One region of the Priestia sp. D3YE.R1 genome, then DNA from elsewhere that is predicted to be linked to it. Evidence: riboswitches for the same ligand, from Rfam matches in the RefSeq annotation. Region 1 holds a riboswitch; each other region holds the start of a gene.
The links. A riboswitch is a leader RNA that binds a small molecule or an ion and turns the genes downstream of it on or off. The one in region 1 is predicted to bind cobalamin.
Positions count from the first base shown of each region.

Region 2: another riboswitch for cobalamin. It lies ahead of ACOZIR_RS00120 (ribonucleoside-diphosphate reductase subunit alpha); the one in region 1 lies ahead of nikA (nickel ABC transporter substrate-binding protein).
Region 3: another riboswitch for cobalamin. It lies ahead of ACOZIR_RS24610 (sodium:proton antiporter); the one in region 1 lies ahead of nikA (nickel ABC transporter substrate-binding protein).
Region 4: another riboswitch for cobalamin. It lies ahead of metE (5-methyltetrahydropteroyltriglutamate--homocysteine S-methyltransferase); the one in region 1 lies ahead of nikA (nickel ABC transporter substrate-binding protein).

Region 1 covers NZ_JBLTHW010000007.1:33,168-41,293, reverse strand. Annotated here, with positions in the region: gene rarD (EamA family transporter RarD) at 1-659, shown strand, start outside; gene ACOZIR_RS25285 (TatD family hydrolase) at 723-1,493, shown strand; gene ACOZIR_RS25280 (lmo0937 family membrane protein) at 1,526-1,663, opposite strand; gene ACOZIR_RS25275 (YfmQ family protein) at 1,851-2,294, shown strand; gene ACOZIR_RS25270 (CitMHS family transporter) at 2,439-3,740, shown strand; gene ACOZIR_RS25265 (GNAT family N-acetyltransferase) at 4,067-4,582, opposite strand; gene nikA (nickel ABC transporter substrate-binding protein) at 4,652-6,193, opposite strand; cobalamin riboswitch at 6,340-6,529, opposite strand; gene ftsZ (cell division protein FtsZ) at 6,532-7,536, opposite strand; gene ACOZIR_RS25250 (tautomerase family protein) at 7,895-8,126, opposite strand, start outside.
Region 2 covers NZ_JBLTHW010000001.1:15,608-23,733, forward strand. Annotated here, with positions in the region: gene menB (1,4-dihydroxy-2-naphthoyl-CoA synthase) at 1-409, shown strand, start outside; gene ACOZIR_RS00110 (o-succinylbenzoate--CoA ligase) at 492-1,955, shown strand; gene menC (o-succinylbenzoate synthase) at 1,959-3,062, shown strand; cobalamin riboswitch at 3,341-3,526, shown strand; gene ACOZIR_RS00120 (ribonucleoside-diphosphate reductase subunit alpha) at 3,660-5,903, shown strand; gene ACOZIR_RS00125 (ribonucleotide-diphosphate reductase subunit beta) at 5,920-6,963, shown strand; gene ACOZIR_RS00130 (hypothetical protein) at 6,993-7,196, opposite strand; gene ACOZIR_RS00135 (DUF1540 domain-containing protein) at 7,262-7,420, opposite strand; gene ACOZIR_RS00140 (DUF2325 domain-containing protein) at 7,628-7,909, shown strand; gene ACOZIR_RS00145 (hypothetical protein) at 7,964-8,126, shown strand, end outside.
Region 3 covers NZ_JBLTHW010000006.1:61,187-69,312, reverse strand. Annotated here, with positions in the region: gene ACOZIR_RS24645 (alanine/glycine:cation symporter family protein) at 1-81, opposite strand, end outside; gene ACOZIR_RS24640 (lipase family protein) at 336-1,088, shown strand; gene ACOZIR_RS24635 (DinB family protein) at 1,114-1,602, opposite strand; gene ACOZIR_RS24630 (hypothetical protein) at 1,949-2,104, shown strand; gene ACOZIR_RS24625 (type 1 glutamine amidotransferase domain-containing protein) at 2,238-2,762, opposite strand; gene ACOZIR_RS24620 (DoxX family protein) at 3,069-3,491, shown strand; partial or broken gene ACOZIR_RS24615 (M20 family metallopeptidase) at 3,560-4,722, opposite strand; gene ACOZIR_RS24610 (sodium:proton antiporter) at 4,954-5,751, opposite strand; cobalamin riboswitch at 5,885-6,067, opposite strand; gene ACOZIR_RS24605 (organic hydroperoxide resistance protein) at 6,173-6,592, opposite strand; gene ACOZIR_RS24600 (undecaprenyl-diphosphatase) at 6,744-7,337, opposite strand; gene ACOZIR_RS24595 (ABC transporter ATP-binding protein) at 7,484-8,126, opposite strand, start outside.
Region 4 covers NZ_JBLTHW010000001.1:1,314,783-1,322,908, forward strand. Annotated here, with positions in the region: gene ACOZIR_RS06815 (metallophosphoesterase family protein) at 166-1,041, shown strand; gene ACOZIR_RS06820 (hypothetical protein) at 1,199-1,369, shown strand; gene ACOZIR_RS06825 (hypothetical protein) at 1,628-1,879, shown strand; SAM riboswitch class I at 1,961-2,071, shown strand; cobalamin riboswitch at 2,151-2,339, shown strand; gene metE (5-methyltetrahydropteroyltriglutamate--homocysteine S-methyltransferase) at 2,493-4,787, shown strand; gene ACOZIR_RS06835 (acetate uptake transporter) at 4,930-5,547, shown strand; gene ACOZIR_RS06840 (GNAT family N-acetyltransferase) at 5,667-6,167, shown strand; gene ACOZIR_RS06845 (hypothetical protein) at 6,190-6,321, opposite strand; gene ACOZIR_RS06850 (helix-turn-helix transcriptional regulator) at 6,564-6,764, shown strand; gene ACOZIR_RS06855 (hypothetical protein) at 6,923-7,087, shown strand; gene ACOZIR_RS06860 (DUF5301 domain-containing protein) at 7,119-7,532, shown strand; gene ACOZIR_RS06865 (hypothetical protein) at 7,620-7,760, opposite strand; gene ACOZIR_RS06870 (LysE family translocator) at 7,927-8,126, opposite strand, start outside.

The DNA.
Region 1 (8,126 bases):
ATTGGGGCATTTTTATGTGGGCTGTCATCGAGGGGAAAATAGTAGAGGCAAGCCTTGGCCAATATATTAATCCGCTAACAAGTGTTTTATTAGGTATCATTTTCTTAAAAGAGAGATTAAGCGTGACTCAAATTTTTGCCTTTATACTAGCAGGAATCGGAGTATTAACACTCAGTCTTCATTATGGTGTAGTTCCGTGGATTTCACTTAGTTTAGCTCTTACCTTTGGATTATATGGGTTGGCAAAGAAAAAGATTAAAGCTGATTCAACAATTGGATTAACTCTTGAAACGATGGTCATCTCTCCTATTGCATTAGTGTACATAGGCTACCTCACGTTTCAATCACACTTGCAGTTTTTTGATTCTTTTTCAACAAGTCTTTTATTAATGGGAAGTGGAATGGTCACAGCTCTACCACTCTTATTATTCACAAAAAGTGCTAAAAAAGTATCATTATCAATGCTTGGTATTCTTCAATATATTTCACCAACCTTGTCTTTACTAGCAGGAGTGGTTCTATACCATGAATCGCTGACAAAAGCTCATGTTATTGCTTTTAGTTTCATTTGGTTAGCTCTTATTATTTATACGTGTTCATCTATTACCAAACGGGGAAACGCAACTAAAAAGCAAATAAAGAATGAGATGAAAGCATAGCAGACTTATACATTTTTTTTACGTATTATCTCTAAACAAATTGGGCTGGAAGGAATGGGAATTATGAAACTAATCATTGACTCTCATATTCATCTCGATCAATATGAACCGAAAAGCTGGAAAGACGTAATTAAGCAGGATCCTTCGTTAAAAGCGCTTATTTCTGTATCTTCTACATTACACTCATGCCAACTTAATCAAAAAATCAGCAAGTTATATTCCTGCGTGAAATCCGCCTACGGATTTCACCCTGAACAAATGCTGCCTTCTTCAAATGAATTAGCGGAGCTGCTTGCTTGGATTGATCAAAACAATGAAGAAATGATCGCTGTTGGTGAGGTTGGCCTACCTTATTACTTAAGGCAGACATATACTCTTTCTCTAGAGCCCTATTTGGAGCTGCTTGAAGCTTTTATTATTCATTCAAAAAAGTGGGGAAAGCCGTTAATTCTGCATGCTGTATATGAAGATGCTGAGATCGTGTGCGACTTACTAGAAAAATATTCTGTGTCTAAAGCTCACTTCCACTGGTTCAAAGGAGCTAAAAAAACCGTTGAACGAATGAAAAACAACGGTTACTATATTTCCGTTACACCTGATATTGTATATAAGCCTAAAATCCAAGCGCTTGCCACGGATTACCCTCTTGACTATTTGATGATTGAAACAGATGGTCCGTGGCCATTTGAAGGACCTTTTCAAAACCAGACAACTGTTCCATCAATGATGCATCAGTCCGTTCAGGAAATAGCACGTCTCAAAAGGGTTTCTGTAACGGAAACATATGATTTTTTATATCGAAATACAGCTTGTTTTTATAATCTCTCCACATAAAAAGCCTTTCCCTAAGGAAAGGCCTTTTATATCTAAATTCGTTTCACAAGTTTTACGATCAGCACAATCACTGCAATGACAAGAAGAATGTGAATGATGCCGCCGCCAATATGAAAAACTAATCCTAATAACCAAAAAATAAATAAAAGTCCAATAATCGTCCACAACATAATTTTTTCTCCTTTTTTATATGTAGTATTTGTTATAATTTTATATTTCCCTAAATATGCATAAATAAACGCATTTCATATACATCTTTTCACTAAAGAAGGTTCACATAATGTACAAAAAGCAATCATGTTCTCTGTGGTAAAATAAGTATGTAATCTTATTTAATTTAAGCGGAGATGATTAACTATGACATGGATTGTACTACTTTCCATTATTCTTGTAAGTGCGCTCAAAATATTAGTAACGTGTCTTCCAACTCCAGTTGTCAAATGGCTCTTGAGCAAGTTCCAATTACATCCAACACTTGATGATCAAAACGCTACTGTCACAGTTGATGGGAAACATTTAGAAGGCAAAGATAAAATTCAAGTGATTGATTATTTTAATAAAGCAACATTTTTAAAACAATATTATGTCCATGAAGGAAATAAGGACTATTATAAACGCCTAGAAGACAGTGAAACTCCACTTGTTATCGATACGAAAAAAGGGAAAAACGATGTTCGATTATGCGTATACAGCTATCATGATCATGTCGACGTCGTGAAACAATACAAAAAGAAGATTATCGCCTACAGCCTGCTTTCTGATCATCTTCAAAAGCAGTCCATAACAGCTGACCTAGCTTAAATCAGTCGCCTATAAGGCGGCTTTTTTAGTTTGTAGTTTTAGTTTGAAGCTATCTTATTTAAAAATACCAAACTTTAACATTAATTCTAATGCTATAATATAAATTAATAGAATTTTCTAACTTTTTTTAAGAGGTGATGAATAATGCTTTCTTTGTTAGGGTTTGGAATGATTGTAACGTTTCTTTTTCTTGTTATTAGTAAACGCTTGTCCGTGGTTGTTGCTTTTATTTTTGTCGCTATCTTCTTTGGGGTAATTGGAGGTTTTAGTGCTGATATGGGAGATATGATGATGAAAGGTATTTTGAAAGTAGCTCCTACGGCCATCATGATCGTTTTTGCTATTTTATATTTTGGATTAATGATTGACGTCGGTTTATTTGATCCTATGATTTCTCGTATCCTAAACATTGTGAAAGGAGATCCTTTAAAAGTTGTAATGGCAACTGCCGTTATTACAATGCTCGTTGGCTTGGATGGAGATGGCTCTTCTACATTTTTAATTACGGTTTCTGCCTTACTTCCTTTGTACACAAAATTAGGAATGAACCGACTAATACTTGCGTGTGTTATTAGTTTAAGCGCGGGTGTTATGAATATGATTCCCTGGGGAGGTCCTCTAGTAAGAGCGGCAGCAAGTCTACAATTAGAAGTATCAGATTTATTTAACCCTCTGATTCCAGCTATGGCAGCCGGATTGATGTGGACTTTATTTTCAGCATACTTACTTGGAAAAAGAGAGAAAGCGCGCTTAGGAACCATTCATTTAAAAGGGGCATCCATGGCTTTTGCTGAACAGCTTTCAGCTCATGAGCCACCTGCAAAGCCGCCTAGACTTTTTTGGTTTAATGCCTTATTGACACTTTGCTTAATGGCTCTCTTGATCTTAGACATACTCCCTATTCCCATTTTATTTGCCATTGCCTTTGCCATTGCTTTATTTGTTAATTTTCCTCATCCAAAAGAGCAGCAGGAAAGAATCTTAAGTCATGCAAACAGCTTTGTAATGGTTAGTACATTAGTTTTTGCAGCAGGAATCTTTACAGGCGTTTTTACAGAAACAAAAATGATGCACGCTATGGCCAATACAATTGTCAGTCTTACTCCTGAATGGCTAGGCTCTCACCTACCCTTAGTTGTAGCAATAACGAGCCTTCCTCTTAGCTTTGTGTTTTCACCTGATGCTTATTACTTTGGCATTTTGCCTGTTATTAGCCATACAGCCGCTAATTTTGGCGTAGAACCGGTAGAAATAGGACGAGCAGCTTTATTGGGACATTCCACAACTGGGTTTCCTCTATCCCCTTTAGTGCCTGCTACTTTCATTCTGATCGGACTGGTTAAAGTAGATTTCGGCGAGCATCAAAAGTTCCTTTTTAAATGGGCCTTTGGGACAACTATCATCATGACGATTACAGCCATTTTAACGAATGCTATTTCCTTTTAGGATCCTACCATAAAAAGGAAGCCGACTACCATAAGGCAATCGGCTCACACATGTAGGATATTGATTTAACACTAACAAAGTACAACACAACACTAGTAATTATATAATATATTTCATTATATTGAAAGCGATTTCATATATATATTTTCAAAAATATTTTTTTATTTGTTTTTCATAGAAAAGAACCACGTTTCAGCCAATTCGAAACGTGGTTCTTTTCTGTAAGGACTTGCCCTACAGGCTATAAATGTAAGTTACGTTCATTATAGCACGAGCCCGTATATAGATTCCATGGTAATTACTGTATTATCTCGTTACGTTATGACTCATTGTATTTTTCTGTCCATGTGCAGCGTATTCCATGGTTCATCCTGTTCAGCTAGCCTTTTGATAAAGCCTTGTGAAGCCCAAAAAGGAATAGCTCCAGGTAAAAAAGGATGAGTATGCAGATACAGCGTGTCATAAAAATGACTTTGGGCAAATTGTTCAACCGCTTTTAACAGCTGCTGTCCGATGCCTAGACGTCGGTACGCTGGATCCACATAGCACTTTACAATCTCGGCTGCAGTTCTATGTTCATATCGCTCTTTTAATGCATGAAACCGTCCATCGTAAGCGTATAAACCAATGGTCCCAATTACTTGTTGACTTTCCGTAACAGCTGCAAAAAAAGCAGCGCCTTTCGCTTGAACATAATGTTCATTAAAATGAAGCAAATCCACAGGAAGCTGATTTTTTTCCAGCATAGGAAACAGTTCATTTCGCATATTCATGACAAACTGAACCACTTCAGCATCCTTTTCTCTTACTTCTTTAATTTGATACATTTGTACTTCTTGCACGGTTACTGTCACGTCCTTTTATCTGTCATTTTATACGTTCTCTTTTCCCTATCTATGCCTCAATATTGACTATGAGGTTACATCTAAATGCTGAGTCAGCATATAATACTCGCTTGGATTTGTTGTCCAGTTTTTCACTTTTTGATTATAAGCAACAACAATGTTTGGGTGTACAATCGATGACGTCAGCATTTTTCTATTAATCAAGGCGGTTGCTTGTTTGGCTAACTGATCTCGTTTTGCGTCATCTACTGTGGAATTTAACTGGTGAATCATTTTTGTTAGCTTATCATCATTAATCCGGCTGGCATTTAAACCACCGCCGGGCAAATAGTTCGTACTTAAATAATAGCTGGCATCCCCTCTAGGTGCTGTGATAAGGCTGTACAATGCTAAATCCCAATCATCTTTTGCCATTAAATATTCATCGCTGTCCTCAACGAGATGAATCTTAATATTGATTCCTAACTCTTTCGCATTAGACTGTATAAGCTGAGCAATCAAAGGAAGTTCTGGCAAAGAACTGTATGTGACAAGAGAGAGCGATAATGGCTTTCCGTTTCTGATTGCTTTTCCATTTTTGATTTGATAACCTGCCTTCTCCAAATACTTTCTAGCAGATACGATACCTCTTTGATCATTAGCAGTACTATCAGCAAAAGGAAATTGGGGTAAAAATGGCCCTCGAGCCGCTGCCGCTTGATTGTTCATTATGCTGCTGACAATTTCTTTTCGGTTCAATAAAGCATCGATAGTTTTTCTTACATTTTCATCTTTTAATGCGTCATTGGTTTGATTATAAAGCAATAAATGGGTACGCACACTAGGTACTCCACTTACCTTAAAAGACGGATCTGTTTGTAAAGTGCTCAAGCTTTCTAAAGGCGGGCGATAAATAATATCGGCTGTTCCAGATTGAAGAGCAGCAACTCGCGCATTAGCATCTTCGTTAAATGCAAAAATCGCGTTTTTCAATTTCACTTTCCCATTCCAATAATGTTCATATCTCCCTAATTTCACTTGATTTCCTTGATCAAAAGACAAGACGCGAAATGGGCCCGTACCAGTGGGCTTCTTAGCTATATTAGAAGCATGAACGTCTATAATAGCTGTATTTGGATGCACTAATTCAGAAGGAAATTTAGGGATTGGTTCTTTTAACGTAATTGTGAGCATATGACCGTTTGCTTTCATTTCTTTGATTTTTAAAGCGTTTCTCATCGCATAGCTTTGATTTATTGCTCTTTGAAGAGAAGACTTCACGGCGCTTGCATCCAGCGCTTTTCCATTTTGAAACGTGATGTTCTTTCTTATTGCAAATGTCCACGTAAGACCGTTATCTTTTGTTTCCCACTTTTCAGCAAGCCAAGGCTTTAGTTTTAAATCGTCGCTAATCTTAACAAGCGTCTCTCCCACTCCGGCACGAACTGCCGTGTAATCATCATCGGTATGGGGGTCAAGGGTTGCAGGTGTGAAATTAAATAAAAATGTAGCGCTTTTATCCGTTTTCTCTCCTTTTTTCATACTCATACTCTCTTCATGAGACGTGCAAGCAGTAAGACAAAGTAAAACAAAAAGTAATATAGATACAAGTTTTTTATTATTTGTCATTCATTTTTCCACCTTCTATTTTAAATACACAAAAAAGCACTTCTTAAAAAAGAAGTGCTTGCCTTCACAACAAATCTAGATAAACGTATCCCTTGTTTATCGTATTTTTGATTCTGCCAAAACACCTCCCTATCCTCGTAGGTTATTGTGTGCTGCGATTTATGGCAGGTCTCCTGGCTTCAAGTCACTGCCTTATACCGCCTTCCCGTCTCTAAATAGACAGTGGCTTCTTGACATAAGGCTCCTTGTTACAGTGGCGGGACCGCTCCGGATTTGCACCGGATTCCCTTTTAAGGCAATTGAAAAACAATTACCACCATAAAAGCTTGTTATTTAATTTAGTAGCGTGCTCTTGAAACTCTAGAAGTAGAAGCTGATGGTGAAATGTCTTCATCATCAAATCCAGTGGCAATAACGGTTACCATCATTTCGTCCTTTAAATCTTCATTGATCACGGACCCAAAAATCATATTTAAGTCCTGATCAGAAGCGGACGTGACAATATCTGCTGCTTCCTGTACTTCGTAAAGACTCAGGCTGCTGCCGCTCGTAATGTTCAACAGCACGCCCCTTGCTCCATCAATCGATGCATCTAGCAGCGGACTAGAAATCGCTTTTTTCGCTGCTTCAATTGCCCGATCTGATCCGGAAGCTCGTCCGATACCCATAAGCGCAAATCCTTGATTAGACATGATTGTTTTTACATCAGCAAAGTCAAGGTTAATCAGCCCCGGAACAGCGATTAAATCTGAAATACCTTGAATACCTTGGCGAAGAACATTATCTGCTTCACGGAATGCTTCAAGCATAGGCGTCTTTTTATCGACAATTTCAAGCAAGCGGTCGTTTGGAATCACAATAAGGGTATCTACCGATTCATTCATCGCAGTAATACCGCCTACTGCTTGCTTCGTACGTTTATTTCCTTCAAACTTGAAAGGGCGAGTAACTACTCCAATTGTTAAAGCATTTAGTTCACGGGCAATTTGGGCAATAACCGGAGCTGCTCCAGTACCAGTGCCTCCCCCCATGCCAGCTGTTACGAATACCATATCTGCGCCTTGCAGTACTTCTTGAATTTGTTCTCTGCTTTCTTCGGCTGCTTCTCTTCCTACTTCTGGATTAGCTCCTGCACCTAATCCTCGCGTTAATGCTGCACCAATCTGCATTTTCACATCTGCTTTAGATAAATTAAGCGCCTGAGCATCCGTATTAACGGCAATAAATTCTACCCCTTGTACACCATGTTCAATCATACGGTTAACGGTGTTATTTCCTCCACCGCCGACTCCAATTACTTTAATTCGCACTAACGGCGATACATCTGCATCAAATCCAAACATTCTAAGTTCCTCCTCAATGATCAAAATTACTTTCTCTTATTATCCGAAAAAACACGTGAAGAACCTTTTACTCCTATATTTAACGCGTAACTGTTCTTTTGTTTTACAGATTTTATACATTTCTCTTTTAACCTTTAAATCTTTACATCTTTATGTAAAATTATTGTTGTTCTGAAGTTAGTACGCCGAACTTTTTTTGGTTTTCCCACTCAAAACGGCATATAAGCTTATTGTATCATTCATTTGACAGATGTCTGTATTTAATTTTGAGTAAGATGTGACTAAGAGAATAATATTTTTATAGACAAAATGAGAAAAAGCCCTTAGAAATAAGGGCTTCTCTAGATAATAAACCGTTTTACAATTTCCCAGTTAAGAATTGAGCTTCCCCCATGCCAAAGCTCCAATCAGCATTACCGTTCTCAACAATTGAAATCATAATGTCGTTTGGCTGAATACCGCAGCTTTCTCCCAGCTCTTTTACAATTAATTTGTAAAGAGCTTGTTTTTGCTCTTCTGTTCGCTGTTTGCTCGTCACACTTATAATAACCAAATCCTTGCTTCTCTCAAAGCCAAGACCTGTATCTTCA
Region 2 (8,126 bases), on a different contig from region 1:
AGTCTTTGGACAAACAGGTCCTAAAGTTGGAAGCTTCGATGCAGGATACGGCTCTGGTTACTTAGCTCGCATCGTAGGTCATAAGAAAGCGCGTGAGATCTGGTTCTTATGCCGTCAGTATAACGCTCAAGAAGCACTAGACATGGGATTAGTAAACACAGTGGTTCCACTAGAGCAGCTTGAAGCTGAAACAATTCAATGGTGTGAAGAGATGCTAGAAAAAAGTCCGACGGCTCTTCGTTTCTTAAAAGCAGCATTTAATGCTGATACGGACGGCTTAGCTGGTATCCAGCAATTTGCGGGTGACGCAACGCTTCTTTATTACACAACGGACGAGGCAAAAGAAGGTCGCGATGCATTTAAGGAAAAACGCAATCCAGACTTCCAACAGTTCCCACGTTTCCCTTAAGCAGCTGAAACAGCTTGGTGATTATCATCAGGCTGTTTTTTCAATTTGATTTAGTTAATCAGTATAAAAAGGAGAGAAATTTATGAGTAGCCAAACGATTCCTAATGGGCTTATGCAAAGAGCATATTTGACACCAAATCGAGTGGCGGTAGAAACACCGCAAACGTCGCTTACTTTTCAAGAGCTTCATAAGCGTGTTCAAAAAGTAGCGCAGCAGCTTTCGTTTAACGGTGTAAAGCAAGGTGATGCCATTGCTTTATGCATGAAAAACAGCGTGGAGTTTATTGAGATTTTACATGCGGTTTCTTATATTGGCGCTCGGGTGCTGCTCGTCAATACGCGTTTGACAAACGCAGAAATCAATTATCAGCTAACAGATGCAAACGTGTCGTTGCTTATTATGGATGAAGCATTTTTGATGAGAGAATTTCAAAGTTCCATTACTCAGCTTTCTTTATCTGCCTTAGAAAGTTCTCCAGAAACAGAAACGTATTTTCAAAAAACGTGGAATCTCGAGGAGACGTTCACTATTATGTATACGTCTGGAACAACAGGTAATCCAAAAGGAGTGCTGCAGACATATGGAAATCACTGGTGGAGCTCCGTTGGATCAGCGCTTAATTTAGGATTAAATGAAAAAGACTGCTGGCTTATAGCGGTGCCTTTGTTTCATATTAGTGGCTTATCTATTTTAATGCGGAGCGTCTTTTACGGAATGAAAATCATTTTAGAAGAACGATTTGAAGCAAGAGCGGTGAATGAAGCAATTGAAAACAAAGGAGTAACAATTATTTCGGTTGTCACTTCCATGCTGTCCAATATGCTGGATGAATTAGCTGAGCGGAAATATCCAAATACATTTCGCTGTATGCTTTTAGGAGGGGGACCCGCACCGCTTACTATTTTAGAGGCTTGTGTGACTAAAGAGATTCCTGTTTATCAAACGTATGGAATGACAGAGACATCTTCACAGTTCGTTACGCTTTCACCTGAAGACAGTTTGCGAAAGCTTGGATCAGCAGGTAAACCATTATTTCCGTGTGCAATGAAAATTGTAGATGAGAATGGAAATGAAACACGTGAAGCAGGAGAGATCATTGTTAAAGGTCCAAATGTTACAAAAGGATATTTAAATAAACCTGAAGCTACTAAAAAAGCCCTTCAACAAGGTTGGTTCTATACAGGAGATATCGGGAAAGTGGATGAAGAAGGCTTTCTATATGTATTAGACAGACGTTCGGACCTCATTATTTCAGGTGGAGAAAATGTATATCCAGCTGAAATTGAAAATGTTTTGTTGAAGCATCCCGCTGTTAAAGAGGCCGGTGTAACGGGAGTAGCTGATGAAAAATGGGGACAAGTTCCAGCTGCATGTATTGTTGTAAACGAAGACGTTTCAGATGAAGAGTTATCTTTACACATTCAACAATTTTTAGCAAAGTACAAACTTCCAAAGTATTTCGTTCGAGTAGAGGAGCTGCCCCGAACGGCTTCTAATAAAATCATACGCCGAAAGCTATCATCGTTCATACAGAAAGGGAGTTAATCGATGATTATAAAAAAAGTCCATCTCTATAAAATTGACATGAAGCTTCTTTCTCCTTTTTCAACAAGCTATGGTACGGTCCAGGATCGAGAATTGATTTTGCTTGAAGTAGAAGATGAAAAGGGATTTACAGGGTGGGGAGAAGTCGTTGCGTTTTCATCTCCTTGGTATACGGAAGAAACGATTCAGACATGTTTTCATATGTTAGACGATTTTTTAATTCCTTCGCTTCTTCATCAGCATCTTCAAAAACCAGAAGATGTTCAAAAGTTATTCAAACCTTTGAAGCGGAACAACATGGCTAAAGCAGCTTTGGACTGTGCTGTATGGGATTTGTATGCAAAGCGGCAAAATAAGCCCTTAGCTGAAGTGATTGGCGGAGTAAGGCCTGCTGTAGAAGCTGGAGTGGTAGTTGGCTTAAATGATATTTCTATAATGAAAGAACAAATAAGGACTTACATGAAAGATGGCTATAAGCGTTTTAAAGTAAAAATCAAGCCGGGTGCTGACTATGAGCTACTGAAACAAATTCGAGATGAATTTCCAAGCATTCCTCTTATGGCTGATGCCAATTCAGCCTATACGTTAAGCGATAGTGATTCATTGAAAAAACTAGATAAATTGAATTTAATGATGATCGAACAACCGTTAAGTTCTGATGATATCCTTGATCATCGATTATTACAAAAGCAAATGCAGACGCCGATTTGTTTAGATGAAAGTATTGTGAGCTATGAAGATGCACGTCATGCAATCGAACAAAAAAGCTGCAAAATTATCAATGTGAAAATCGGTCGAGTTGGCGGAATGTCCGTAGCAAAGCAGATTCATGATTTATGCGCCCAGCACGGTGTAAGGCTTTGGGTGGGAGGGATGTTAGAAGCCGGGATTTCACGAGCTCATAACATTGCCCTTGCCACACTGCCTTCTTTCACGATACCAGGTGACATTTCCGCGTCGTCTCGCTATTGGGAAAAAGATATTATTAAGCCCGAAGTAGAGGTAGAAGCCGGAGTAATAAAGGTGAAGGAAAAACCGGGGATCGGGTACGATATTGATAAAAAGTTTATCAAAACAATCACAGCATTTGAAAAAGAATACAAATAAAAAAAACCGTTTTTTATGAAAAACGGTTTTTTTTATTGATGTTGTCAATGTTTAGTAGAAAAATAGGACAAATTTTTTAAAAAGAGCACATTGTTCCATCAAGCGTGTCAAAACATGTTATGATGGAATAGTTTGATGAAAAAAGTCGAAGGGTTTTATCGTAAAAAACAAAATTATTTTTGAAAATAGGTTGATAGTTTTCTAAGTTGTCCTATATAATGTGTTTATAACATAACACAATATGTTGTTTGTTAAACAATAATAAAATACTATATTTTGTGTTTTCCAGTGAAAAAGGTGTCTGATAAAAAGACTTAAAAGGGAATTTGGTGAAAATCCAAAGCTGTCCCCGCAACTGTGAATGCTGATGAAATAAGGAGATCCACTGTGAGTAAACATCATGGGAAGGCCTTAAAGTAAAAAGAAGCATAAGTCAGGAGACCTGCCTTTTTTATGTCGTTTTATCTTCTTCGGGAGGTGAGAGGGTAGAGCGAGGATTGAGAAAAGACTTAGTGTCTTCTTCTATCTTCGTTCTATTCGCTCACCGAGGTACGGTGAGCGATTTTTTATTTTGAAGTGAAGAGAGGAGCCATATTTATGGTGAATACATTAAAGCCTACAATTCTACATGAATTAACTGCATATATTGAACGTCTAAAAAAAGAATTTACGCAGCTTGATTTTTCTTTGTATGAGGAAAAGGTTATTCAAACTGTTACAGTAAAGGAAAATATGACGGACGAAAAGGTTGCAAACGTACTAATTTTGGCAGCCCTAGAGCGTATTTCAATGGAAGAACCAGATTGGACGTACGTGGCAGCAGACGTCTATTTAAACGAACTATATCGAAAAGCAGCAGACAGCCGAGGTTATGATAAAAAAGAGAAGTACGGTTCGTTTTATCAGCTTATTCAAGAACTAACAAAAATCGGCATTTATAATAAACAACTATTAAAAACATATACAGAAGAAGAAATTAATGAAATTGCTTCAGTCATTATTCCTGAACGCGATCGTTTATTTACATATATTGGATTGTTGACATTAGCAGATCGCTATTTAGCGACATCACATGATAAGCGCGTATACGAACTACCGCAAGAACGTTTTCTTATCATTGCTATGACACTGATGTCTCAAGAAAAGAAAGAAAATCGAACAGCATTAGTAAAAGAAGCGTACTGGGCGCTTTCTAGTCTATATATGACGGTTGCCACTCCAACGCTTTCAAACGCAGGAAAAAGCTACGGACAGCTGTCTAGCTGCTTTATTGACACGATTGATGACAGCTTACGCGGTATTTATGATAGCAATACAGATTTGGCCACGCTTAGTAAAAATGGAGGCGGAATTGGTGTCTACCTCGGTCATATTAGAAGCCGAGGAAGTGATATAAAAGGTTTTAAAGGCGTATCATCAGGAACAATTCCATGGATGAAACAGCTAAATAATACGGCTGTAAGTGTCGATCAGCTAGGTCAGCGACAAGGAGCTATTGCCGTATATTTAGACGTATGGCATAAAGATATCTTTTCATTTTTAGACGCGCGTCTGAACAATGGTGACGAACGCCAGCGCACGCATGATTTATTCACTGGCGTATGTCTGCCAGATTTGTTTATGGAAAAAGTAGAAGCACGTGAAGACTGGCACTTATTCGATCCTCACGAAGTTCGTACGCTGATGGGCTACTCGTTAGAAGATTTTTATGATGAAGAAGAAGGCAGCGGTTCGTTCCGCACTCATTACGCTGAGTGTGTAAACAATGAACAGCTTTCAAGAGAAACAGTGCCTGCTATTGAAATCTTCAAGCGCATTATGCTTTCGCAGCTTGAAACCGGAACTCCTTATATGTTCTATCGTGATACGGTTAACCGAGCTAATCAAAACCGCCACGCGGGTATGATTTACTGCAGTAACTTATGTACAGAAATCACGCAAAATCAAAGTACAACGGTCGTAACGGAGGAAATTACGGAAGACGGAAAAATTATTATTACAAAGAATCCGGGCGATTTTGTCGTATGTAATCTTTCTTCTATTAACTTAGCGAGAGCCGTAACTGAAGATGTGCTTGAACGTTTAATTCCAATTCAAGTACGCATGCTTGATAATGTTATTGAGCTAAATGATTTGCCAGTACTTCAAGCAAAGCTAACGAATCAAAAGTACCGCGCAGTTGGGCTTGGCACATTTGGCTGGAACCATCTGCTTGCCTTGAAGAAAATAGCATGGGAGACAGATGAAGCGGTAGCATACTGCGATGAATTGTATGAACAAATTTCTTACTTAACCGTGCAGGCAAGTATGAACTTAGCTAAAGAAAAAGGCGCATATCCATTATTTAAAGGCTCAGATTTTGAGTCAGGCGCTTATTTTGAAACACGTGAATACACAAGCGAAGCGTGGAATGAACTGCGTAACGAAGTTCAAAGCAATGGGATAAGAAATGGATACTTAATGGCTGTAGCACCTAATTCATCAACATCTATTATCGCGGGTTCTACGGCAAGTATTGATCCGATTTTCCGTAAGTTTTATTCAGAGGAAAAGAAAAATTATAAAATCCCAGTGACGGCACCAGATTTATCGCCAGCAACAAACTGGTATTATAAGTCCGTTTATTTAATTGATCAGCACTGGAGCATTAAGCAAAACGCAAAGCGCCAGCGCCATATTGATCAATCTATTTCATTCAATTTATATGTACAAAACGATATCCGAGCAAAAGAGTTACTGGATCTTCATATGACGGCATGGAAAGAAAAATTAAAAACGACCTATTACGTACGTTCAACATCAAGTGAAGTCATTGAAGAATGTGAAAGCTGTCATAGTTAAAAGGAGTGAATAATTGATGACAAGCATGTTAAAACGAGAATTAATGAACGAAACAGCTCCGAACCGTTCGACAGGAATCATCAACGGCAAGAGCTCCAATATTCTAAACTGGGATGACGTCCGATTTTCATGGGCGTTCCCTAAATACAAGCGTATGCTAGCTAATTTCTGGACGCCGTTTGAAATTAATATGGGTCAAGATATTAAGCAGTTCCCTCAGTTAACCGCTGACGAACAAGAGAGCTTTTTGAAAATTATTGGCCTGCTGGCGCTGCTGGACAGTATTCAATCAGATTATGCTAGCAAAGTAGCTGACTATGTAACCGATTCTTCGATTAATGCTCTAATGATTATTTTAGCGCAGCAAGAAGTGGTTCATAATCATTCGTATTCATATGTTTTATCAAGTCTTGTACCAAAAGGGAAACAAGATGAAGTATTTGAATACTGGCGTACAGACGAAAAGCTTCGGGCACGAAATGACTTTATTACAAACGGATATAAAGCATTTAGCGAAGAAGCAACGGTTGAAAACTTTTTGAAGTCTATGGTATATGATGTTATTTTAGAAGGTCTTTTCTTCTATAGCGGATTTGCGTTCTTCTATAATCTTGCGAGAAATCAAAAGATGGTGGCGACATCTACGATGATTAACTATATCAATCGTGATGAACAGCTTCATGTTGGATTATTTGAAAAGATTTTCAAGGAAGTACTAAATGAAAATCCAGCTTATCGTACGGAGGAGCTAGAAACGTTTGTAGTTGAAACGTTCCAAGAGGCGGCCCGTCTTGAAATTGAATGGGCGGAATCTGTTATTGGAGAAAAATTCGATGGCATTACGATGAAAGAACTGCAGCAGTACATTGAATATATGGCTAACAAACGCTGTAATCAGTTAGGCTTCGGTCGAGCTGCTTTCCCAGAAGCACCGATTGAAAATCCTCTTCGTTGGATTATTGCTTATCAAGAGGTAGATTTAGGGAAAACGGATTTCTTTGAACAGAAATCACGACAATATACAAAAGCATCAGATGCAAATGGATTTGATGATCTATAAACACAAAAGCTGACTAATTTCCTTATCGATTAGTCAGCTTTTTTTAAGTGAATAAGTCCAAGTTCTAACGCACGTGTAGTAATTAAGTCATCAATTTCTTCTGGAATATTTTCAAGTGTTCCCCATTTGTATGTCCATAAATGAGTAAACGATTGTACATAGATTGGAAAGGTTTGTTCATTTGCCTTTATGGCTTCTTCTTTAAAAAAATGAATCAGTTGTTCAGTCTTCATATTAGTCTCCTTTTTATGATCTTGAAGAGAGAAAAAAGACAACCCAGAGGCTGTCCTTTTGCGGGTTACGCTTCAGTTGGCTTGAACGTTTTACAGTCTGTTTCATAGCTGCTTGCTGCATGTTTTCCGCTATGACTTACTACGTAAATTTCTTCTGCACTGCAGTGATTTCCATTTTTCCAAAAGTGACAGTTATTTACTTCACAAAGAATGTTTTGTTCCAACGTTAACCCTCCTTTGTATGTGATAGCTATAGTATGGTCAAAATTCAGCTAACTTATAAGAAAGGTAGTAGACTTTCATTTTAATTGAGAATTTTTATCAATTAAACATTGACAAAGAGAATCATTCTCAATTAAACTGTGTATATAGTAAAGAATACAGGTTGTTGTCAAATCATTAAATGAATAATTAATTGGGAGGGAACAAACATGTCATCAGTAATGGTTGTAGGAGGAGACAGGTTAAAGCATATTACAGATCGTCTAGCCGGAGAAGGGTTTAATGAAGTAATTCATTTAGATGGCCGTAAAAGCAATATGGTGAAGCGAGAAATTCCTGAACATATTGGGTTTGTATTAGTTATTACGGATTTTATTAATCACAATATGGCAAAAGTCATTAAAGAGAAAGCAAAAAAACAGCAAAAACCAATTTATTTCGTCAAACATTCATGGAGTGCTATTCGTAAAGTGATTGAGCAAATTTCATGATTTAATTTTTAATCATTATTGAGAATGAATTTCAATTAGGGTGGTGAGACATAGATGGAACCGATGAAAGTGCATATAAAGACACTTTCCAATAACCACATCGAACAATTTATTCGATGTCCGTACAAATTTTATCAGCAGCAGCTTCTTTTGAAAAAGACATCTATAGATTGGAAACAGCATGTTCAAGTAACTGTCCATCAAATCATTAAAACAT
Region 3 (8,126 bases), on a different contig from region 1:
GAACAAGCCAATCGCAAGACATCCATAAATAACAGGTGTGCTCCATAGCACATTATTCAAACTCGTTACAAATTGCTCCAAACGATAACCCCCTTATTTTTAATTCAGATTATTTTAAATTATAAGTTAAATTATAAATTTTAACAATAAAACTCTAAATTAAAACTTTATTTTTAGTTAAAATACACAAAAAACGTTATAAAATCTTCAAAAATATCCAAAGATAAACCGTTTACATTCTATAATTATAGTTTTCAAAAAAGAGATATTTGCACCTTTCTTCTCACGAACACATAGGCTATAGAAGTTATTTTCTATTAGAAGGTGTGAAAACAATGATGAGAATAGAGCCTTTATTTTATCGTTCTTTAGCTCTAGACCTTCTTTATGCGTGCGTTTTAGCTTATAAGCAATACGCACAGGGAGGCACATTTGATGTACCTGAAGGCTACCGGCTTATTAAATCGTTTAAAGCTTCTGCCGTAGGGGTGCAAGAATGGTTTGGTTTTATTTTAGAATCTGATGACTCTATTGTAATTGCCTTTCGCGGAACTCAATCTGAGGCAGATTGGATTGCTGATGCTCGCATTAGGCAGCGCCCTTATCCATACAATCAACAAGCAGGGCTCGTCCACGAAGGTTTTTTAGCCGTTTACGAATCATGCCGCGATGAAATTTTTGAAACGTATCAGTCCCTTACCCCCAAGCCACTTTATATAACGGGGCATAGCCTAGGTGGTGCACTCGCTGCTCTTCATGCCTTAGATGTCGCCACAAACGCATCTTTTCCGGAAGTTACAATGTACAACTACGGAGCTCCCCGAGTAGGTGATCCTCAATTCGTTCAAACATACACAAATCTTGTTTCAAATAGCCGCTGTTTTGTTAACACGACGGATACGGTTCCTAAAATCCCTCCGAAGCGACTTTATTCCCCTTCCACCAAGCAAACGATTTATTACGATCAAGACCCTCTGCAACTCTCGTTTACGATTCAAACAGGTTCTACCGTGGGGAACCATAATCCCCAAACATACAGTGTTGGTATTTGGATGATGTCGGACTATCCTATTTTGGTCCAAAAATAAAAAAACAGGCGGAATGCCTGTTTTTTTATGCACCAATTGCTGTTTTGATTTCTTCTATTTGTTCTTGATGGCGCTTTTCATGATAGCCAATAAAATCAATCCATTGCTTTAAATCCATTAACCCAAACACAGGATGTGGAAACGATTTTTGCTTTAGCTTGTCTTCACTTGCTGTTTCTTCTAACTCTACTAAAGCCGCTCTTGATTCTGCCAGCTTATTCTTCATTTCTTCTAATGTCTGCTTTTCATTTGAAGGCGTAACTTGAGCCGGTGCATCTACTTTTCGCGAACGGTCTACCGCTAAATGAAACGGCTTATCTTCAGTCGGCTGATCTACACCGTTTTCTAGCTGATCCTTTACACGTGAAACAATCATGCGCTCCATTAAATATAAATGTTCCAATACTTGCATAACGCTCCATGTATTAGATGCTGGCTGCTGATTTAATTGTTCATATGTTAATGATTCTACACTGCTCAATACATCATTTCGAAACTGTTTGTTTTTGTTCATTTTTCATCCTCCTCTAGGATTCCTCTAACTTATCGTATCAAAAAACTCTTCCATATAAAAAAGATATCCCTTTACTTAACCATGTTTTAGCTGCAATTGTTTCACGTGAAAAAATCACATTTTCTATTTGACATAGATCAACTGAGGTGTTATATTTAGATTTCTGGCTTTTCTTTAAGAGCTGGACATAGTGAAAGTAACTTGAAAGGATGTATCGTACAATGCAAGGTAAAAATACTGGCATTCGACACATGTCTTTGAACAAAACTTATTCACACTGGATCGGCTTCGGAGCCGTAAGGATGCAAGAGAGGTAGGGCTTGCGTCGTTTAGGTTAATCGATCATGTGGAAAAACAAACCGCGGCAATGGATGAAATCCATGCAAGCACAATCAATGCTAATTGTGCCCTAACAACAACGAAACATACAAAAACCGTAATCATGGATTTTATAAAGAAAGTAATCATTTTGTTTTTACACTTGCAAAAAGCAAGTTACTGATAAGAAACACGAACAAAAGCGAGCAGATGCATCTGCTCGCTTTTTTAATGATACTTTTTTATTTACTTTATCATTTCTTTTTTTTAGCGGATCTTATAAAAAAGCCGAAACCAATGTGGTTTCGGCTTTTTTCTTATTGCTCTGCTAGTACATCCGCAAATGCTTTTGCATAAGGTGGAAGGTCTGGCGGACGGCGGCTTGAAATGATGTGGCCGTCGATTACGACTGCTTCATCATGCCAAATAGCTCCCGCGTTTTCCATATCATCTTTGATTCCTGGCGTACTTGTTACGTTTCGGCCATCTAAGATTTTTGCAGAAATTAATACCCATCCTGCATGGCAGATTTGACCGATTGGCTTTTGCTGTTCGTCCATATGACGAACCATTTCAATTACTTCAGGGTAGCGGCGCAGCTTATCCGGCGCCCAGCCTCCAGGTACTAAAATAGCGTCATATTCAGCTGGATCAACATCTGTAAACGCGTAGTCCGATACGGCTGGAACACCGTATTTCCCCATGTACGTTTCATTTGCTTTTTCTCCAACTAAATGTACTTCTGCTCCTTCTTCTCGAAGACGCATCACTGGATACCATAGTTCTAGGTCTTCAAAGTCTGCACTAACAAGCGCAATAACTCTTTTATTTTCTAAACGCATCGTAACACCTCCGCCATCAGTATAGCATGTTGGAGAATAAGATTGAAAATAAGGGACTAACTTGTACATAATTAAAGGATTTTTCAAGTTCCCTTTAGGAAACTTTTGTATGCCAAATGATCTAATTTCATATTTTCACTTGACTGAGGACAAACATCACACTACAATGTGTAGTGTGATGTTTGTAATGTTGTAAAATTATCCAAATAAGAAAGAGTTTCTAAATTAATGGCTATATTTCTTTTTTCGGGCTTTCACACTACATAACGTAGTGTTTAATTAAATAAACTTAAAGGAGGAAGTAAAGTGAATAAAAACGTCGAAATTGGTTCACTTATTATTCGTTTAGTATTAGGTTTTACATTTTTAGTACACGGTTTTCAAAAATGGCAGGGCGGGATTGAAAATACAGTAGGGTTCTTTGATAGCTTAGGAATCCCTGGTTTTATGGCCTACATTGTTGCAACGATTGAACTTGTAGGTGGGGTCCTTATTATTCTTGGTCTAGCAACAAGAGTCGTAGCTGCTTTATTTGTAGCCGTTATGCTTGGCGCTATTTTCACAGCCAAGCTTAAAAGCGGATTTGTTGGCGGGTTTGAGTTTGATATCGCTTTAATTGCCATGTCTGCTCACTTGTTCCTTGCAGGAAGCCAGTTCCTTGCTCTTGATGGAGTGGTATTCAAAAAGAAAGAAACTGCCTTTTCTCTTCAAGAAGAAAGCAGTAAGTAAAAAAGAAAACTTATACTCTCCCACTATAAGCTTTCAGATTAGTCCCCGCCTTTTGAGGCGGGCTTTTTTTATATTTGCAGCAGCAAATTCGCAAATAAAGAAGAACGCTCGGACAGCGTATCAATTTGAATATGTTCATATTCCGCATGTATTCCTTTTCCGCATGCTCCTAATCCATCCAACGTGGGAACGCCAATGGCCGCTGTAAAATTCCCGTCGCTTCCGCCGCCCACAGCTGCTTCTTCCAATTTCATCCCGAGTTTGGCCGCGATTGACTGAGCGCATTCAAATAACTCTTCCGTTTGTTTAGACTTCACCATCGGAGGACGGTTCATGCCTCCCGTTACTTCTAGCTTAATCCCTTTTAAAATAGGTGTTAAATTTAAAATAATATCCGTCATGCGCTCGGCTTCTTCTTCGGTAGAAACACGTAAGTCCACGTGCGCTTCTGCATACTCCGGAACTACATTTGTACCGCTGCCTCCGGTAAACGTCCCAACGTTTACCGTTGTACCTTTTTCATAATCAGTTAAGCTCTGCAGAAAAATCACTTGGCGCGCCAGTTCTTCAATGGCATTGATTCCTTCTTTGTGATGATTACCCGCGTGTGCTGCTCGTCCCCATACTTTTACGGTGAAGATCCCCGCTCCTTTGCGCGACGTTTTTAACGCACCTGAACCCGCCACCGCCGGTTCCGCTACTAGCACCGCTTCACTTCTTTGTGCTTCTTCTTCAATATATTTTTTAGAAGAAATCGACCCAATCTCTTCATCTGAATTGCAGAAAAACACAATTTTTTTATCCAGTGCTAAGCCAAGTTCTTGAATTGCTTTAATCGCCCATATAGATTGCACAATGCCGCCTTTCATATCTAAAATTCCCGGACCATAAAGCTTGTTTCCTTCTGTTCTCAAGCTCAGCCTTCCCTTTTCCCATACTGTGTCAAAGTGACCGATAATTAAAAGCTGCTTTTCTCCTTCCCCAATCGTAAATTTCAAGTGGTTTCCTACTTCTTTTTTTCTATGATTTCATACCCTATCCCTAAACGCTTTTGAAACAGCTCCGTTAAATACATTCCACACTGATCCACTAACTCCTTACTGTAAGATGGTGATTCTTTTTTCACAAATCCCACTAGATCTTCGAGCATCTCTTGTTCGTGTTCTTTTAAATAACTAAATACGCTTTGTTCTACCATTACCTGACTCAAATCAATTCCTCCTCCAAACAACCCCTGCTGCTTGTGCATTCACTGCTTTTATTTATTGTACGTATAAGTATGTTCTACGTTTCACATAACGTTCTTAAATTATCCTTAATTATAATGGTTTTCAGACAATTTTCCATCCTTTAAATACAGATAATACTTTAACTTATTCATAACCGACGGAAAATAGCCATAAACTTCAACAAATTTATACAAAAAAGCTTCAATCTTCAACAGATTAAAGCTTTCATTTTATTAATTGATATTTATTTTGATATTTTTTCCTTTTGACTTCACACTAACAAAAATAAACATAGACACTAAAAAAATAAATAGAATAACGCCAACCATTTCAAAGTTTACTTCAGCCCATGGGTTAAAGAAAGTGAATGCTAAATAGAATGACACACCATATGCGAGGACAACAATAACCCAGCCCATCAAGCGAGAAGCAGATTGCCCAAACTTACTCGATTCATTCACCATTTTATGTACAATCAGTGAATCGATTGTATCTGTCAGCATCATTCCAAACATAAATACTAGTCCTAATAAAAGCGGCGTATACTTGCCTGCGTTCCCTACAGCTAGAGACCACACGGCCGTTTGACTGACCGTTTCAGCTGCTAAAGCGAACAATGCTCCTACAAGAATAATTAAAAAAGGATTCGTTGTTCCTTTTGCGATTTTCGGGATAAACTTCCCTTTTAACCCGCTCAGCTGAAACTCTTCTTCTTTATTTTTAGTTCGAAGCAAATGATATGTGTTTAATGTCCCGATTAGAAAGAGGGAGATAATGGATACCCAAGATGCAAAATGATCGAAATACGATGGAAATGTAAAATTCTTCATCACCACGCCCAGCACCCCGGCCGTGACGGCCACCATCCCTCCGTGACCTAGTGAAAACAGCGTTCCAACCCACGGGGCAAAACGGCTGCCCATTCGCCAATTATATCGGGTCTGGCCGTCAATAAAAGCTAAGTGGTCTGCATCCAATCCGTGCCTGATTCCTAATAAAAAGACAAGTAAAAAAACTGATAAACCTTCCATTTCCTACACTCCTTTTTTTAAAATAAAACGTAAAAAAGCCTCAATTCTATAGAAATTGAGGATGTGTCGGCATATGAAAATAAACAGCAATTGCTCACTGCGTACCTTGATACACCGCCTCTTTCCTAGAAGAGTCAAGTGTACAGAATAGGTAGGTCTCCTGGCTTGAGATCATCATTTTCTACCGCCTTCCCCGTTTTGAGTGACGATATGATAGAAAACTCCCTGCTTACAGTGGCTGGACCGCTCGAGATTTGCACTCGATTCCCTGTTACCTCTTACTCTATGTAAGAGCACCTAAACTGTGCGAATGATTCATTTTCTTCCTCATTATACTAGTACTCCTTACAAATGAATAGAGAAAATTCAAATAAAAAAGCCCTGCTAAGCTTTACATGCTTAGCAGGGCTTTTTAAAGCAATTAAACTACTTCTACCGTTACGTCTACGTTACCGCTGATTGCTTTTGAATACGGGCAGTATGAGTGAGCTAGGTCTACATACTTTTTCGCTGTTTCTAAATCTAAGCCTTCGATATGAGCTTCAAGCGCTACAGCAATTTTTACTCCTTGATCAGCTTTATCTGGAAGCAGCTGAACCGTAGCTTTTACTTCACTGCTTTTAATTTCTACGTTATGTTTTTTCAGCATAAATTCTAACGCGCTGTTGAAACAAGCGCTGTATCCGGCTGCAAATAGCTGCTCTGGGTTTGTTGCTGTCGTTGTTTCTCCACCAAGCGCTGGCGGTGTTGCCACGTCTAAGTTAAAGATGTTATCTAAAGAGTGAACTTCTCCTGTTCTTCCACCTGTGTTAACAACTGTTGTTTCATATAAAGCTTTCATGTATAAATCTCTCCTCTTTTTTAGTAATTTTATTAGATGTTTTTATTTATCGTTTCTGTAATTTAATTGTACAAAATTTAATTTTAAAAAACAAGTATTAAATACATTAAAAATTTCCCAATAAAAAAAGCCGCGTATTTGCGACTTTTTCTTAATAATATTGAGACTGCCCGTCATAAGCTGATTTTCGAAAAATAGACAGATTAGTAATAGCTCTCATGATTTTCGTATTAAAAATAACATAATGAATAAACAGCGCCAGCACACAGCCTAAAATAGCTCCTGTTAACACATCGAATGGATAGTGAACGCCAACCCATACGCGTGAAAATGCAATGAGTGCACCCATGAAAACCCACATGCGTCCTGAACGTTTGAAATGCAGCCAAATGGTAAAAGTGATAACTAATGCAGATGTAGCATGATCGCTTGGAAATGAAGAATTCGCGGCGTGATCAATGAGCTGATTCACGTGGTGAGAGATAAACGGACGATCTCGATAAGCAAATAAACTAATCACTTTATTGATAATGACTCCTGTGGCACAAGCACATAAAGCTTGAAATGCTACAACACGGCTGCCGTTTTTATTAATAAGTAAAAACAAGCCGAGTAAAACGATAAGTACATACTGGGCATAATCTGCAAAGAATACCATTAGCGAATCTACAAACTTCACATGCGAGGCATACTGATTCACCGCATGGAAAATGGCATAGTCTACTGAATTAATAGCTGATAACATAATCGAAATCCTTTCTTATTTTTAAATGTCATTAGCTATCTTATCAGTTTCTTGCGAAAATGAACATGTTTTTGTCAGAGGCTTCCTAACTGATATTTATAAATAACGTATTCAGGATGAGTAGTAAGCCAACGGACTTTTGCCCATTAACTTACCTGTGAATGATCCACAATGTTTTTTTGCAAAAAGATTTCTTCTAAAGAAGGTTCTTCTACGTGAACTTGATAAATATCGATGCCGCATTGAATCAATTCGCGAATAATCAGAGGGATATTTCTCTCTTTTTGAAGCATCACTTTTGTGTACGTGTGATGGTATTCCACGTCCGGACTCACCGTACGGAAAAACTGTTGAATATATTCTTTATGGCTGCTTGGGTAAGGATCATGTTTAATCATCACCGTTTTTTTCGCTTGGTATTGAAAGCGCAGTTCTTCCATTGTCCCTTCTATTAAAATAACCCCATTTTTCATAATCGCTACGCGTGTACAAATCTTCTCAACTTCATTTAAATTATGAGACGTCATAAAAATCGTCTTGCCTTGATTTTGAAGTTCTCTTATTAATTCATGAATGTGGAGAGCAGATTCAATATCTACTCCAGAAGTTGGTTCATCTAAAAATATAAGATCTGGATCTGTTATAATTGCTTGAGCAATTCCTAACTTCTTTTTCATTCCAAATGAAAACTTTCCAACTTTCTGATGGTCATGTCCTTCTAATCCTACTTTCTTCAGTACATCACTACAGTGTTCTTTAGAAAAACGATGGCCATTTATCTTTAAAAAA
Region 4 (8,126 bases), on a different contig from region 1:
TCAGTGCTGAACAAAATGAAAGAATAGATAGGCTATGGAAACTCATTTAAATGTGCGTTCTGCTTACAAGACGGTAGTGACCTTCATCAACAAATGCTCATATAAATAAGTAAGCTTGTTTACTTTTAACTAACTTTATTTATTAATAGGGGGATTAACTAATTGATGAATTTGACGCTTCATGAACGTTCTGAAAGATTATTAAAGCAAAGAATTAAACAACTAAATCCGAGAGATCCATTCAACTTTGTTTTTATGGGCGACAGCAGAGGTGACGGACCAAACGATAATTGTTTTACGATGAGCGGTGAATTTGAGCTTGTGTTAAAAAAGGCGGTGGAATTGAACCCGCTGTTTATTATTCATGGGGGAGACACCGTCTATACAGGGAAAAAAGAGTATTTGGAGCACTTTGTTAAAGTTGTTGAAAAAATTGCACCAAATATTCCTATGTTTGTATGCGTAGGGAATCATGATGAACTATACCTTGATGAAAGCAATCTCGAAAACTTCAGAGCCACTATCGGAAAAGTACACTGGGTCATTGATATTCCTGTCTATAACTTCCGGTGCATCGCATTAAATAATGTCATCAGTCCCAAAAATAAAATATATGGATTTACAGATAGAGAGCTTCATTATTTAGAGCAGCAGCTAGAGGATGCTCCTTGTAATACCGTTTTAGCCATGCATGCCCAGCCAAATATCGGCCGGTGGACAAACCTTGAAGGGTTTCCTGTAACGACTCCTCAAAGTCAAGAATTTTTTGATTTAATTCAAGAACACCGCGTGAAAAAAGTGTTAGTCAGCCACGTGCATGCGTATGACGAGCAGTTTATTAGAAAAAACAGAAACGGGTCGTTTACGCTTGGAAGAGGCACTGATTTTGTATTGTCAGGAGGCGCGGGTGCTCCCCTTGATTTTGAGCCGCCTTTAATTTTAAATAATTATAATTTTACGGAGTTTTTTGTTAGCCGGTACGACATTTTAGGCCCTCTTCTTTGGAAGGATTTTGGACGACCTCGAAGAAGTTGTTTGTAAAAACAAGAAAGTAGAAAGCTAGGTTCAAAAAAAGAGGCTGGGACAAAAGGGTTTTAGACGAAGTGAAAAACGAACCATTGATCAAGATGCTTGATTAGTGGTTCATTTTTTTTATTAGGGTAAACGTAGATTTCATGTGTATAAGTCTTTCTAGCAGGTGATTGGAGGACAAGACGAAGACTCCGGCGGGAAAAGCGGAAAAGGTGAGACCCCACAGGAGCGTATGCGACGAGGAGGCTCAGCGACCGCCCGCGGAAAGCGAAGTCTTGTACGGAAATCAACTGCGGTGTCACAAGCGATTCAGCTCATGTATCCCAGTTGCCTTTAGATGAGATTCACTTCGTTATGTCTCAACCTCTTTTGGAAAACCGTACGAAACCTTGTAGCAGAAGGTTCAGTCAAACGTTATAATAGATAATGAATGATGATATATTCTCTATATTTGTCATATATTTGTATTACATATGTAATTGAAGAAAAACATTCACTTGATATACTGTTTAATGACTTAACTTTATCTTAAAATTCACAGTGAACTGCCTGTTTATAGAGGCTTAGAACATACACAGCAAATGGAGGAGCTATCATGGCAAACGAAAAGATGCAAGAAGGACTTAATCGTTTTATTAAGGAAGATTTAAATGACCTTTTAGGTAGACTGTTCCCTTTAATGGATCGGGAGTGTGCGGAAGAAAAGAGAATGCTTATTGAAACCGCGGTAGAGTACATTTATTCTTCAGGGTATCATCAAGGAGCAAAAGACTTGATCGAAACACATCGAAAAGATGATTACAAATTGTTAAGGCAAAAATTAGCGTCAGCACCTCCTGAAAACTAATTTTTTTTGCAATTTCTTTTGACAACGTAAATGTAAGGTGTTAAGATGACTCTACATTCAAAATATTATAAATAATTAAAACTCTTATTGAGAGAGGCGGAGGGACTGGCCCTGTGAAGCCCGGCAACCATTTAACATTCTTGTTAAAAAGGTGCTACATCCTGCAAAGCGTACGGCTTTGAAAAATAAGAGAGGATTTCATAGATACTATGCCTCTCTATTCACGATAGAGAGGCTTTTTATTTTATGTGAAGGTATTTTGAATGAACAATTTCATAGAAATGCATCAGGTGCTGTGTAACGAATGTACGCAGCTTAAAAGGGAAGACCGGTGAAAAGCCGGCGCGGTCCCGCCACTGTAATGGGGAGCAACTTATTAACCACTGTTTCATGCTGAAATGGGAAGGGATAGGAAGCGATGAACCTAAGTCAGGAGACCTGCCTGTTGTATGCACTTAAGCTCTACGGGATATAGAGAGGAGTGAGGAATACGTGTTGAGAAAAACAGGCTATCTCAACTTTAGTTAAGTATGCGTATCATCTCTCTTTTCATTTCGAAAAGAGAGATTTTTTAGTTTAGCGGAAAAAAAGAAATATACAAGGAGTGGAAAAAATGAGCAGTGTAAAAAGTTCAAACGTAGGTTATCCAAGAATTGGTGAAAAACGAGAATGGAAAAAAGCGCTCGAACTGTTTTGGGCAGGAAAGCTAGAGAAAGATATCTTTCTACAGGAAATTGAAGCTCTTCGTCTAGGGCATCTAAAAAAACAGCGTGACGCAGGAATTGAATTAATTCCAGTCGGCGATTTTAGCTTATACGATCACGTGTTAGATACAGCCGCTATGTTTGGTTTGGTGCCAAAGCGCTTTGAATATGACGGAGGGCCGGTATCGCTTGAAACGTATTTTGACATCGCGCGAGGAACAAAAGGTGCGGTAGCTTCTACGATGACAAAATGGTTCAACACAAATTATCACTACATCGTACCCGAGCTTGAGGAATGCACGCCGGCACTTGTAGAAAATCACCCGCTTCAATTTTACAAAGAAGCAAAGCAAAAGCTAAATATCAAAGGCAAACCCGTTATTTTAGGTCCAGTAACATTTGTGAAGCTGTCAAAAGGATATAAAGAAAGTGAGTTTAAAAAAGTAGTTGAACAATTTGTTCCTCTGTATGCAACTATTTTAGCGGAGCTGCAGGCAGAAGGAGTCGAGTGGGTACAGATAGATGAGCCGGTTTTAGCTACAACGCTATCAAAAGAAGACCTGGCACTGTACAAAGAAGTCTATCAAGTCCTGCATGACGCGGCACCGAACGTCAAAGTCATTTTGCAAACGTATTTTGACAGCGTGGATCACTATAAAGAAGTAGTCGCTCTTCCTGTTCATGGTATTGGCTTAGATTTTGTACATGACCGAGGCGAAAATCTCACGGCGCTTAATAAATATGGTTTTCCAACTGATAAAGTGCTGGCAGCAGGAGTGATTGACGGACGAAACATTTGGCGTGAAAACTTGGACGAGCAGCTTTTAACGCTTAGTGAAATTGAAGAAGCCGTATCAAAAGACCGTTTGATTCTGCAGCCTTCATCAAGTCTATTACATGTTCCTGTCACGGTGAAAAGCGAAAAAACCATTGAGCCAATTCTAAAAAACGCGCTGTCTTTTGCAGATGAAAAGCTGAAGGAAATCACGCTTTTAACAAAAGCGGTGCAGCAAGGAAAAGAAGCAATAGAAAAAGAAATAAGTGTAAGTAAACAAGCGATTCAAGCATTAAATGGATCATCTTTTCGAAATCACCAAGACGTGCAAAAAGAGCTGAAGCAGCTGCACAGCTATAAAGCAGAGCGTCAAGCGCCGTTTGACGTACGTCAACGCGTTCAGCAAGAAGCGTTTCAGCTGCCGCTTCTTCCAACGACAACGATTGGAAGCTTTCCGCAAACAAAAGAAGTGCGAAAAGAGCGTCTAAAATGGCGTAAAGGAGAACTAACAGACGAAGCGTATGAAGCGTACATTAACGAGGAAATCAAAAAATGGATTGAAATTCAAGAAGATATCGGCTTAGATGTACTTGTGCACGGAGAGTTTGAGCGTACGGACATGGTCGAATACTTCGGTGAGAAATTAGGAGGCTTTCAGTTTACGAAGTTTGGCTGGGTGCAATCTTACGGTTCTCGCTGCGTGAAGCCGCCGCTTATTTACGGAGATGTCTCATACGAGCAGGCGATGACGATCAAAGAAACGGTCTACGCACAGTCTCTAAGCGATAAGCCGGTTAAAGGAATGCTGACGGGTCCGATTACGATTTTAAACTGGTCGTTTGTGCGTGATGATATCCCGCGCTACGACGTGGCAAATCAAATTGCGCTTGCTCTTAGAAAAGAAGTGGAAGCACTTGAAAGTCAGGGCATCTCGATGATTCAAGTAGATGAACCCGCGCTGCGTGAAGGACTGCCGTTAAAACGAGAAAATTGGGAAAGTTATTTAAACGCCGCGGTGTACGCATTTAAGCTAGCCACGGTATCCGTGCAAAATGAGACGCAAATTCACACGCATATGTGCTATTCGGAATTCGAAGAGATTATTGATGCGATCAAAGCGCTTGATGCCGACGTCATTTCCATTGAAACGTCTAAAAGCCACGGTGAATTAATTTATGCGTTTGAAGAACATACGTACAATCAAGGAATTGGACTTGGCGTATATGATATCCACAGTCCGCGCGTACCAAAGCTTGAAGAGCTGACACGAAACATTGACCGCGCTTTGAAGGTGCTTGATCCTGCATTATTTTGGATTAATCCAGACTGCGGCCTTAAAACAAGAGGAATCAGCGAGACGGTTGAAGCCTTAAAAGTGATGGTTGAGTCTGCAAAACAAACAAGACAAAATTTATTACAAAACGTTTAATAACAAGAAAGTAAAGACCAAGCAGTGTAAACGCTACACTGCTTGGTCTTATGGGTTTTTTAAAGGCCAAAAATATCCATTGACACTTCCCGTAGATTTTTGTATCTTTTTAAAGGTGTTTTTAAAATCAGGGAGGTACAACATGAGTAACAACAGCACGCAGCACGTTAAAATTGTAACAGCGGATCCATCAGCGCTAGGCCTATTCGGACTTGCCATGGTGACACTTGTTGCATCGTTTCAAAAGCTTGGGGTAACCGATGGTGTTTCATTGGTATTGCCATGGGCGATTTTTTTAGGCGGGATAGGGCAGCTAATCGCGTCTATGCAAGATTTTAAACATAATAATACCTTCGGCGCAACGGCTTTTGGTGCCTTCGGGTTATTTTGGCTAGGTGTCGGCATGACATGGCTTATTCAGCTTGGAGCATTTGGGGAAGCGCTCGCAAAAGAAGCGGATCCGAAGCAGCTCGCATTTGCTTTTGTCGGCTACTTAATTTTCAGCGTTTTTATGACAGTTGGAGCAATGGGCACTCATAAAGTATTATTTATTATTTTTGTGTTAATTGATTTCTTATTTATTGGATTATCGCTAAGTACATTTGGTGTGGCATATGAATACACGCACTTACTAGCAGCAGTATCAGAGCTATTGATCGCTCTGTTTTCATTCTATGGATCTGCAGCGGCTGTATTAAATACTCACTATGGTCAAGTTGTGCTTCCGGTGGGCAAGCCGTTTGGTGCATTTATCAAATAATCAAGACGTTAATTAAAAAGCGAAGTAGGATTGAATTCTGTATAATGCAGAGGTCAATCCTTTTTTGTTTGGGCATTTTTATATATAGTAGAAAGAGAGATATATAATAGTAGTTTTTAATGAAAGGAAACGTTTCAATGATTATAAGACAAGTACATGAAAATGATTTAAACCAACTGCTTACATTAGAAAACAAAGGATTTACACCTGAGGAAGCTGCCTCAAAAGATGCATTTATCACGCGGATCAACACCATTCCTGATACGTTTATCATTGCCGAAGAAAATGAAGAAATAATCGGATATGTGAACGGTCCCGTCATTTCAGCTCCGTTTATTACGGATGATTTGTTTGAAAAAACGATTTCGAACCCTGAGACAGGCGGTCATCAAAGTATTTTGGGTATCGTTGTAAATCCTAAGCATCATCATAAAGGAATTGCGAGTATGCTGCTAAAAGAGTTTGAAAAACAAGCGCGGAACAAACAGCGCTTAACGGTTACCTTAACATGTAAAGAGGAATTGATTCCTTTTTACGAAAAAAACGGATATGTGAATCAAGGAGTTGCGGAGTCTCAGCATGCAGGCGTGAAGTGGTTTAATATGAGTAAGGAGCTTTAATATTACTACTATGAATTGCTTGTTACACCGCTAATGATTTCCGTGCAAGGCTTCGCTTTCCGCGGGCGGCCGCTGAGCCTCCTCGTCGCTTGCGCTCCTGCGGGGTCTCACCTGTTCCGCTTTCCCCCGCAGGAGTCTTCGCCTTGCCCTCCAATCATCAGCTAGAAGCACCTACATACACGAAACCTACGTTTACCATACCCATAAAAAAATTAGCACAAGGTGAATTCTTAATCAAACTCGTTCGCGTTGTTCTTCAACTAACCTACTTTTGTTCCAATCTCTATTTCAGTTATGTAAAAGACTCTACTTTGTCAAACATATTTGACAGTAACAAGGAAAATAATATAAGATATGGATGTAAAAAGTTTTTTACATTTTAGAGATGAGTGATGAATGGTGGAAAATCGAATTAAAGAACTGCGTAAAAGCAAAAAGATGTCTCAAGATGAACTGGCGAAAGTATGCGGCGTATCGAGACAAACGATTAATGCAATTGAAAACAATAAGTATGATCCAAGCTTAGCGCTGGCTTTCCAGATGGCCCAAAAACTGGGAGCAACGGTAGATGAGCTGTTTTTATTTCATAAATCATGAGTTAGTTAAAAAGAAAAAGGCAATGTGAAGCGACCATCTTCCTAGTAGGCGTGTTGACGATTCTGTCTTATACGCGAACAATACATAAGTAGGTAGAAGATTAATATTATTTCTATCACTTCATATAAAAAATTTACCAAGCGATGTTGGTGAAATGAATGGAAAATCGAGCTGCAGAAGTAGCTCTTACAAGTACGGGCATGTTACTGTTGATGGTAACGTTAATATTTCCTGTTCCGAGATTAATCTACAGCCTGCTTGTAGGAGGCAGTATTTTACTAAAGGAGTGCGGAACAGGAGGAATAAAAAGGTGTATCACGTGAATGCAGCGTGATGTAGAAAAGGAGGTTCCTTTTGAAAAAAAGAACGATTATTATAGCTGCACTTTTATTTATCGTCGTATTTTATTTTACATATACCGGGAAAGCCTATCAGTTAAAAGACGTCATAAAAGTAGATGAAGCAAACGTTACGCGTATTGAAATAGATACGGACGAAGGAAAACGTGCAGTAGATGATAAAAAAGAGATAAAGCAAATCGTACATTCTTTGGCAAAAGTAGAAGTGAAAAAAAGCAAGGAACTCGATCCAAAGTTTGATCAGTCTTACTGGGTGAGAATCGTTGAAAACGGAAAAGATGCGTACGGCTTAACGATTTACGATGATGATTACATAAAAGCATTTAATTTTAAAGATAAAAAGCAGGATACGTATACGATTGTTAAAGATCAAAAAGTAGATGTTAAAAAGCTATTTTTAACTAAATAAAAGTGTAAACCTACTAAAAAAGACAGCCTGCGCTGTCTTTTTTTTATAAAAATAATAGATTGAAAATTATGATTATTTAAAGCGGAATTAGTCTTTTCCTATATAATTAATAAATGATTGAATTAGGTCAATATCGGGGTTAACTAATAGTGCTGGAAGAAGGCCAAATGTTAATAATACTAGAACGTTTGATCCAATAAAGATGCGAAGTGCTTTTTTGATTTTCATGATATTTCCTCCCTTTTTTATATTTTCGTATAAAAAGAGAAAAAAATCAATAGAAATGTGACGAAATTGTGAACTTTTTGTCTGATAGTCCCTGCTAGATTATAAAAATTCCCTCTTTATACTAGATAAAGAGGGGATATAGCAAGTCATAAAATATGTAGAAACATTAAAAGTACATGCGCAGATTCCCAATAAATCGGTAGAGAAAATAGCAGGAAAAACCGATTAAGATACATCCAGCGGCAATAGAAACCCATTTGATATAAAGCTGATTCAGCACTTTTCTAGTTCCAGAGACAATTGTCATTAAGCCCAGGTCATGAATTAAAATTCCCGTTAATATTCCGGCAGCAATCAGCAGGAAAT